Regions from separate parts of the Cytobacillus sp. FSL K6-0129 genome, predicted to be linked through region 2. Evidence: riboswitches for the same ligand, from Rfam matches in the RefSeq annotation. Region 2 holds a riboswitch; each other region holds the start of a gene.

Region 1 (3,279 bases), 1.9 Mb from region 2:
CTGACAAATATAACCCATGCCTGAAAGTCGAATCATAGAACCTTTCTATAAACTGCTCTGCTTGCATGATCATATCAAACTTACTCATTTCCCCTGGAATTTCATCTAGTTCATCCGTATAAATGAAAAACTCTGCCACACCTAATTCATCCATACGAACCGAGCCAATTGACTCTCCCCAATCTTCCAACAGGATATCATACACATTTTCTTCAAATTCCATCTGCTCCATAACTAAATCATCTGGGTTGATTCCTTTAAAATAGGTTTTTAGTTGTTCCATTATTAAGTGATTCAAAGCAGCTGTTCTCCTTTAGTTATGATTTAATTAACGTGCAGGAAGTGAAATTTTAACATTAAATCGCTTCTATTTAAAGGTTCTCTTTAATTCTTCCCATAATAATAACATCTATAAATTAGAAAAGCGCAGGGCGCCTGCTTATCGGTGACAAGCATAAGACGAGCCGGCAGAAAGGTTGTTTTTTAACCTTTTTGACGGATTGGCTTATGACCTCGAGCCGATGGCGTCCGGAGCTAGACAAAGCCTCGTTAAACATTTCATATAATGCAATCGCCCTTATATTATCTGCACATACATCTAACTCTAATCTGATGAGTCCTAACTCTTCATCGGCAAGCTTTACTATTCGCTCAAGAAGCGTCTTGCCAATCCCTCTTCCTTGTACTTCTTCATTAATAGAGATGGACACATTCCCGCTATATCTTAACTTTCCACTTCTCTCTTCTAAGGAAGCTATCCCTCGAACATGACCGTTACATTCTGCAACAAATACATGGTCTTCTTATGTAAGTCCTTCAATATAATCTTCAATATCTTTTAATCTCCCCGATGATAAGGCCATTGTTTGTTGAATAATAGAATCTTGCCTATGCATTTCATGAATATCTCTTGCATCATTTATATGTATCGGTCTAATCTTTATTTCTTCCCCCATATAAAAACTCCTTTTTTTATAAAACTGTTCTGAATGAAAACTTATAAACCAAGACTACCACTTTTCTTAGTTTGAAAATATTGCTTTATTCATTTACGAATGAACAGTATAAAAAGTTTCTTATCATTGCACTGACATAATCACTACGATACAAAATATATATGAAAGGAGGCATCGAGATATTTTATGAGCATCCAAAGGAGGGTAATTTGAATATGCTTGCTTTGTTCAGTCTTTTTCTAGTTGTCGGCTACAGTTTCTTTTTCTTTTTTAGTGCCGTTAGAAAAAAGAAAGAAATAGCTACAAAATATTCTAAATGTATTCCCATGGTGGTTGGTATGACGAGTAGCTTAACAATCGGTTTGATTATATCTGTGTGGTTACCAGAAATGGCTAAAGCAACTGTATTATCAATTCTCATTAGCGCTGTCATTGCCATTTTTATAGGACTACCGTTTAAAACAAACGGACTCGTTGAAGCTCAAGCGTCAAGTCTCATGGGAAGTATGATGGGGGCAATGCTAGGCATTATGTTGGTACCCAGTGAAGTTACATTTATGATCATTAGCATGGATCTGATTTATTTAATTAGTATTTTTGCCATGATGCTTCTCATGCACAAAAAACATTCATTAAAGGAAGCATTGAAAAATCGACCTGTGCCCTTCTATCTAACATTCTTATTAAGCATCGCCATTATCTGTGCATCGGGAATTCATCAAGAAGCGAAGAACTCAATTCATCCGATTGAAGAAAACACCCCACAAGTAGAACACCATCACTAGTTTAATGATTAATTTCAATTATGTTATTGACTTTTCATGTAATAGATAATATTATGAATATAATTTAATAAAGCATTTTCTCTTATAAAGAGCGGCTGAGGGACTGGCCCTGCGACGCCCGGCAACCATTCATATACCCATATGAACAGGTGCTAAATCCTGCAAAATACTTTTTGGTATTTTGATATATGAGAGAGGTTTACTACTATTCTAGTATATTTATGCCTCTCATGATGAGAGGCATTTTTGTTTTTATCATCACATCAAAAGAGAAACGAGGAGAGGAAATGACTGTAACAATCGTAAAAGGGGCTCCAGGACATTATTTATTAGGTTCAGGCATTCTAACAGAACTCCCCGACCTACTTAAAGATATTTCTGTTTCCAAATACCATATAATAACCGGTAAAAAAGCTTGGCAAGCCGTGCAACCCTACTTGCCCAAGGAAGTAATAGATAACAACATTCACCTTCATTATATAGATGGTCACACTACCTTAAAAAAGGTCCATGACATCCAAGAAATAATAACAAATGATGGTGCTAATGGCGTAATAGGTATTGGTGGTGGGACAGCATTAGATATAACAAAAGCAGTTGCGATTGAAGCATCTGTTCAATCCATTCTTATACCGACAATCGCAGCTACCTGTGCCGCTTGGACACCATTAAGTGTTTTTTATAATGAAGAAGGCAGCTTTACTCATTATACCGAGTTCCCTATTGCGACAACCCTCGTATTGGTTGAACCTGAAATTATTGCTAAAGCGCCTATTACTTATTTAAAAGCAGGAATTGGGGATACATTAGCCAAGTTTTATGAAGCTGAAGCTCTAATTGAAAGTTTTTACCCTGAAGAAACACTTCCTGTACCTAAACAAGTTTCGCAATTTTCAGCTAAAATTTGCCGAGATACATTGCTTAATGATGGTGAAGCCGCACTACAATCAGTAGCCAAAAACGAAACCTCAAAAGCACTTATCCGTGTGATTGAAACGATTATCATGACTGGGGGTATGGTCGGTGGATTCGGCGAAAAAGCAGGACGAATCGCTGGTGCCCATTCGTTTCATAATGGACTAACCGTAGCGGATGCAGCCCAAGATTTTCTTCATGGGGAATTAGTCGCTTACGGGATTCTTGGTCAATTGGCCATTGAAGAAAAATGGACGGAAGTTGATTACCTTCTCCCGTTTTATGAGAGCTGGCAATTGCCAAGTAGTCTCTCTAGTCTAACTATTGATGTGAATGATGAGCAATTAATGAAGACAATTGTAAAAAAGGCGATACGCCCAACTGAATCTATTCACTTTATGAAAAACGAGATAAGTGAACATTCTGTTTTACAAGCACTTCGATTATTAGAAAAACAAAATGAACAAAAAGGAGTTCAAACATCATGAAAAAATGGTTACTAACTGGAACATTCTTATTATCTTTAACAGGCTTAGCTGCATGTGGTAGTGATGAAGCCAGCAACTCTACAGAAGGATTATATGACGATGAAGAATTAGTCATTGGTGTCACTGCAGGTCCAC
Region 2 (3,279 bases):
CCATATTATCAGTAATGACCGTCACATCCACATTGGACTGTTGAAGCTCCCAAGCAGTTAGGCGCGCTCCCTGAAGAACCGGTCTCGTTTCACAAGCATATACTTGAAAGTCAACACCCTTCTCCTTGCCTAAATGAAACGGCGCTAGCGCTGTACCATATTTTCCCGTAGCAATCGTCCCCGCATTGCAAATCGTTAATACCTTTTTCCTTCCATTCAATAGACTTAGTGCATTTTCACCAATTTGGCGACAAATCTCCTCGTCTTCTTGATGTATTTTCTTTGCTTCTTGCTCCAAACTGATAATTGTCTCCTCTGTTGAATACAGCGTTTCTATTACTTTCATCATTCGATCCAAAGCCCAGAACAAATTAACAGCTGTCGGTCTAGAGCCCGCTAGATAAAGATAATCTTCATGAATTCTAAGATGGAAAGTTTCAATGTCGACCCCTTCGTATTTTTTTGCAGCAATCGCTAAACCATAAGCAGCAGTAATTCCAATAGCTGGCGCCCCTCTTACTTTCAACTGAATAATTGCCTCAAAGACATCTTCAATGGTTTCGAGTTCTATCCATCTTGTTTGATGGGGTAATAAGGTTTGATCAAGAATTTTCAATCTACCTTCTTGCCATTCAATTGGTGTTGGTATACTCATGATGTATACGCCTCCAGTTCCTTAAGAAGTTGCGAGATTGTTACTATGTTTTTGCGATTAATAATCAAGGATGAACCTAATTGAATCGTTGCCTTCTTCACATATAATCTAATTGAACTATCTTCTATTCCATCAAGATCCTTCACATGCGACAATCCGATTGTTCTCCGAATTAATTCACACCCTACTACTCCGATAGCATCTTTAAATACTTTAGCTAGAAAAGACTCTAGAGCGCCTGGTACTTTCGTAAAAGGATTAACAACAGAATTTTGCCAAGCTTCTGAAAAATATTGAGAAAACACATCCCATACTTCTTCTATCTGTTGAAGAATAACGATTCTATCGTTTTCGTTTCGTACAAGTACTTGGAAAATGAGATGGGCAATATATTGACCGACATCAAATCCAATCGGACCATAAAAGCCGAACTCAGGATCGATCACCTTCGTCTCACTCTTACTCGCAAATATACTCCCTGTATGTAGGTCACCATGTAGTAAGCTCTCTGCTTCTGTGAGAAAAGCATATTTTATTTTGGCTACTTCAAGTTTCAACTTGTCATTAGCCCATAGTTGCTGAACCACTTCAGCCAACTCAGCTTCAAAATCATTCGTTTCCACATCAAAAAATGGATCGGTGAATACTAAATCCTCAGTGATTTTACATAGTTCAGGATTTGAAAATTTAGCGACCAATTTCTTTTTCTCAAACGGATGAAGAGCAAAATCTGAAGTTGAAAACAATGTCTTTGCTAAGTACTCACCAATATGAGCTGATAAATTCGGATAATGATCCCCTTGAATCAATCCGTCTCTTACAATTGTCAAATGGGAAAGATCCTCCATCACAGTTAATGCTAGCTCTTCATCTGATGCTAGTACTGCTGGGAGGAGGTGAGGAACGAATTCACCATGCTTCTTAAGCACTTCTGCCTCCAGTTTTGCACGTTTAAGTGTTAGAGGCCAGCTTTCTCCGACTACTTTTGCATAAGGGAGTGCTTGCTTAATAATTACACTTTTATGATTAGAAGTAATACGGTAAACATAATTCAAATTACCATCACCAATCTCTTCCACCGTCATTTTTTCATCCGGTAAAAACAGTTTTAAACTCTTCACGTATTCACACGCTGATTCCTCTGTCAAAGCGCGATAACCTATATTATCTAAAACAGCCATATCTCTTCCCCCTTATTTCTTTATTTATCTGTGGCACAAAACAGGGGTGACTACATGAAGAGATGTAGTCGGACCTGCTTTGTCATTACAGAAACAAAAATGCCCCTTTCCTTTACAGAAAGAGGCATTCGTCATTACGATTTTGCCTCTCATCTTTCAGAATAACTTCTGAATGGAATTAGCACCGTGCCTTACATTAGGCGCAGAAATTCTCTAGCTGCGCCTCGTTTCACAACGATATTACGGTCGGTTGCTGGGTTTCATCGGGCCATATTTCCCTCCACCTGCTCTTGATAAGAGTATAAAAGATTCATTTTTTGAAATATCTTGAGCAAATACTAGCACCGTTTATAAAAAAGTGTCAATCTTTTTTTTAAAACTTTTCATCTTTTTAAGGTTAAAAGAATTTTGTCATATAACGTAAAAAATTCTCTGTTGACAGATAAAACACCTGGTGACATAATACAATTGTGCAAAAATTTAAAACGATAATCATAAATTTTCTTATCAAGAGCAGGCGGAGGGACGAGCCCGATGAAGCCCGGCAACCGATTCTAAATGAACACGGTGCTAATTCTTGCAGCAATCATGCTGACAGATAAGGAGAAGGTTCTATCACTGCGAACTAACCCTCTTCTTATTGATTAAGAAGAGGGTTTTTTATTGTCAATGTTAATTCGAAATCATCAGGGAGGGTTCTCATATGGGAGATGTAATTGCAACTTATCAAGTATACGCAAGACCCGGTTCATTAGAGAAAAAAGCAGAGGATATCGCTTTAGGATTAACGATAGGCTCGTGGACAGCGTTACCATTACTTGAGCAAAAACAATTACTAAAACATAAAGGCAGAGTCACTGCACTACAAGAATTTTATGATGATGAACATCCCAATCGATTCGGTGAAGTAAGGTGCGAAATTAGTATCGCCTACCCTACATATAATTTCACATTTGATATTCCAGCAATCTTAACAACTGTATTTGGAAAGTTATCTCTAGATGGTGAAGTAAAATTATTAAATCTGGAATTTGATAATGAGGATCTTTCCCGTTTTCCTGGACCAAAATTCGGTATAAAAAATATAAGATCGAAACTAAATATTCAAGACCGCCCATTACTTATGAGTATATTTAAAGGCATTATCGGCAGGGATATTCACTTTTTAAGAGAACAGTTAAGAGACCAGGCTATGGGGGGCGTTGATATTGTAAAAGATGATGAAATTCTTTTTGATGTCAACATCTCTTTTGAAGACCGAATTATCGCAGGTAAAGAAATACTAGATGAAGTCTATGAAAAGACTGGAAAAAGGACACTTTATGCAGTCAATTTATCTGGGAGAACAATGGATTTAGTAGATAAAGCAAAACATGCGAGCGAATTAGGTGCGGATGCATTATTATTCAATGTTCACACTTACGGTCTAGATATGCTCCAAAC
Region 3 (3,279 bases), 440 kb from region 2:
ACCCTATCTATACGCCTGAAGAAATTGGCTATATTTTAAAAGATGGCGATGTAAAAGCGGTGATTATGCTTGAGCAATTATTACCATTAGCAGAAAAAATGCATCATTTATTAACAGATATTAAGCATTATATTGTCTGCGAAACCGGTCAAACAAGTGGACTTCCAGCTCTGGGAGATAAGTCGGTATTTCCTAAATTGAAATCGTTTTCAGAGCTTGTTTCCAATGGAGATGTAACATTTGTTGATGCAGATGTTACACCCGATGATGTCGCGATTATACTCTATACATCAGGAACAACAGGCAAACCTAAAGGAGCCATGTTAACTCATCGTAACCTGTATAGTAATGCGAGTGATGTCGCGGACTATTTGCAGATTAATGAACATGACACGGTGATTACAACCTTACCTATGTTTCACGTGTTTTGCTTAACTGTTGCTTTGAATGCACCTCTGATAAGTGGAGCAACAATCTTAATAGACCCTAAATTTAGTCCGAAAGAAATTTTCCGTTTAGCAGAAAAATACAAGCCAACTGTTTTTGCCGGCGTGCCTACAATGTATAATTTTCTTTATCAATATCCTGAAGGCAACCCTGGTGTCTTCCAATCTATGAGATTATGTATTTCTGGAGGTGCTTCACTTCCTGTTGCATTGTTAGAAAATTTTGAGAAGAAATTCAATGTGGTTATTTCTGAAGGCTATGGCTTATCAGAAGCTTCTCCGGTCACATGCTTTAACCCACTAGATCGTCCACGGAAACCGGGGTCGATTGGCACATCTATTATTCATGTTGAAAATAAAGTAGTTAATGAATTAGGAGAAGAGGTCGCTGTAGGTGAAGTAGGGGAGCTTGTTGTGAAAGGCCCTAACGTTATGAAAGGATATTACAAAATGCCTGAAGAAACATCTGCCTGTTTAAAGGAAGATTGGTTATATACAGGTGACTTAGCTAAGAGGGACGAAGAAGGATACTTCTACATTGTTGACCGTAAGAAAGATATGATAATTGTTGGTGGCTATAATGTGTATCCAAGGGAAGTAGAAGAGGTTTTTTATGACCATCCTGACATTGTAGAAGCGGCTGTTTTAGGTGTACCTGATCAGAATACAGGAGAAAAAGTTTTAGCCTATATTGTACCTAAAACTGAAAATTTAACAGAGGCACATTTATTGACTTATTGTAAAGAAAAGTTAGCCAAATACAAAATTCCTTCCTCTATAGAATTTTTAGAAGAATTGCCGAAGAATACAACAGGAAAGATACTGCGACGTGCTCTTAAGAAAAAGGTACTAGAAAATCAGGAAGCATAAGTTAAAAAACATGTTGACAAAAGATTCTAAATATTTTAGAGTAACTATATCAATTAAATAACCACTATCTAGAGAGGTGGAGGGACTGGCCCTACGAAGCCTCGGCAACAGACTTAGCATTGCAAGTACTGTGCCAATTCCAGCAAGCTAGCATTTAGCTTGAAAGATAGGAAGAGAATGAAATATTTATGAGCGTACGTTACCTCTTCCTTTTTGGAAGAGGTTTTTTTATGGCTGATTGGACCACCAAAAGCGATAAACATTCTTAGCACAATTGATAAATACATTATTATGCTTCTTTTGTAGAAGTATTAGAGGAGGTAATGGCAGTATGAGTTATAAAAAACAAATGATATTGAATGCATTTGAAATGACAAGTGCAATGCACAATTCTCATGGGCTATGGAAGCATAAAGATTCCAAACGACATCGTGCCTATAAAGATATTAATTATTGGATGGAATTAGCCAAAACACTCGAGAAGGGAAAATTCGATGCTGTCTTTTTTGCGGATGTATTAGGTGTTTATGATACGTATAAAGAAAGTAAAGAACCTTCAATTAACGATGGATTACAGTTTCCTGTTAATGATGGGGCGTTTGTCATCCCTGCTATGGCAGCAGTGACAGAGCATCTGTCATTTGCATTAACGGTGAGTACAACATATGAGCCACCTTTTGGGCAGGCAAGACGGTTTTCCACATTAGATCATTTGACAAAAGGAAGAGTGGCATGGAATATCGTTACTTCTTATCTTCCTAATGCAGCAAGAAATTTTGGTTTCAAAGATATGATCAAACACGATAAGCGTTATGAAATTGCCGATGAATATATGGATGTCGTTTATAAACTGTGGGAATCAAGCTGGGAAGATGGAGCAGTGATAGAAGATACAGCACAAGGGGTATTAATCGACCGTAAGAAAATCCATGAAATTCACCATAAAGGAGAATATTTTGATGTCGAAGGACCGCATTTAACAGAACCGTCACAACAAAGAACACCTGTTTTATATCAAGCAGGGACTTCTCCTAAAGGACGTGCTTTTGCAGCAAAACATGCAGAATGTGTATTTGTAGGTGGGCCAACACCTGAAAGAGTAAGACATTATACAGAGGATATTCGAAAACAAGCGGAAGAATATGGCAGGAATCCGGAAGATATTAAAATATTCACTTTCCTAACAGTCATCGTAGGTAAGACAACTGAAGAAGCGGAAGAGAAATTTGCTGAATACAACCAATTATGGAGTGCAGATGCAGCGAAAGCACAGTTTGGGGGCGCAAGCGGTTATAATGTTGCGGAATTTACAAAGGATGAGTTAGATAACCCATTTGAATTTAAAGCTACAGAGCATGGGCATTATAAAGCTGCTTCATTAACGAAAGATGCGAAGAAAAGACTATCGATTAAAGAAGCGATTTCAAAATTAGAAGGATTAGATAGAGACAATATAATTGTCGGCAATCCATCAGAAGTAGCAGACCAAATTCAATATCAGTTTGAAGCCTCTGGTGTCGATGGTTTTAATTTAAATCATTTAGTAACGCCAGCAGATTTGGAAGATTTTATTGAGCTTGTTATTCCGATTCTACAAGAACGTGGTTTATATAAAAAGGAATACAAAAAGGGTACGTTAAGAGAAAAGCTTTTTACTCATGGCTCGCCCCTTTTACCGAGTGGTCATCCAGGAAGTAAATATCGTAAAGGTGAAAAGATAAATAATTAAAATAAGAGGTGAAGGGTATGAGAAAAGTTTGGTTATTATTTTTTGTACTGACTTGTTGCACTGTTTTAAGTGCATGTGGGACATCAGGTTCATCCGGCGAAGAAAAGAAAGAGATGGTCTTAGGGGCGACAGTTCCTTATAGTGATATGCTTGAGCAAGGTGTAGCACCACTACTTGAGGAAAAAGGGTACAAAGTAGAAGTAAAGGAATTTAATGATTATGTTCAACCGAATA

What was found. Region 2 has a riboswitch for S-adenosylmethionine ahead of mtnK (S-methyl-5-thioribose kinase). Riboswitches for the same ligand answer to the same signal wherever they lie in the genome.
Region 1: linked by a shared signal. The riboswitch ahead of MHI57_RS11385 (iron-containing alcohol dehydrogenase family protein) and the one ahead of mtnK (S-methyl-5-thioribose kinase) in region 2 are both predicted to bind S-adenosylmethionine.
Region 3: linked by a shared signal. The riboswitch ahead of MHI57_RS23475 (LLM class flavin-dependent oxidoreductase) and the one ahead of mtnK (S-methyl-5-thioribose kinase) in region 2 are both predicted to bind S-adenosylmethionine.

What each region holds. Positions count from the first base shown of each region.
Region 1 is NZ_JBBOXM010000001.1:2,265,074-2,268,352, forward strand. Features, by position in the region: gene MHI57_RS11370 (hypothetical protein) at 1-298, opposite strand, end outside; partial or broken gene MHI57_RS25050 (GNAT family N-acetyltransferase) at 417-788, opposite strand; gene MHI57_RS11375 (hypothetical protein) at 804-956, opposite strand; gene MHI57_RS11380 (hypothetical protein) at 1,172-1,741, shown strand; SAM riboswitch class I at 1,821-1,936, shown strand; gene MHI57_RS11385 (iron-containing alcohol dehydrogenase family protein) at 2,029-3,144, shown strand; gene MHI57_RS11390 (MetQ/NlpA family ABC transporter substrate-binding protein) at 3,141-3,279, shown strand, end outside.
Region 2 is NZ_JBBOXM010000001.1:4,211,160-4,214,438, reverse strand. Features, by position in the region: gene mtnA (S-methyl-5-thioribose-1-phosphate isomerase) at 1-655, opposite strand, end outside; gene mtnK (S-methyl-5-thioribose kinase) at 652-1,836, opposite strand; SAM riboswitch class I at 1,983-2,136, opposite strand; SAM riboswitch class I at 2,338-2,441, shown strand; gene MHI57_RS21485 (2,3-diketo-5-methylthiopentyl-1-phosphate enolase) at 2,540-3,279, shown strand, end outside.
Region 3 is NZ_JBBOXM010000001.1:4,652,838-4,656,116, forward strand. Features, by position in the region: gene MHI57_RS23470 (fatty acid--CoA ligase family protein) at 1-1,316, shown strand, start outside; SAM riboswitch class I at 1,378-1,489, shown strand; gene MHI57_RS23475 (LLM class flavin-dependent oxidoreductase) at 1,648-3,045, shown strand; gene MHI57_RS23480 (MetQ/NlpA family ABC transporter substrate-binding protein) at 3,063-3,279, shown strand, end outside.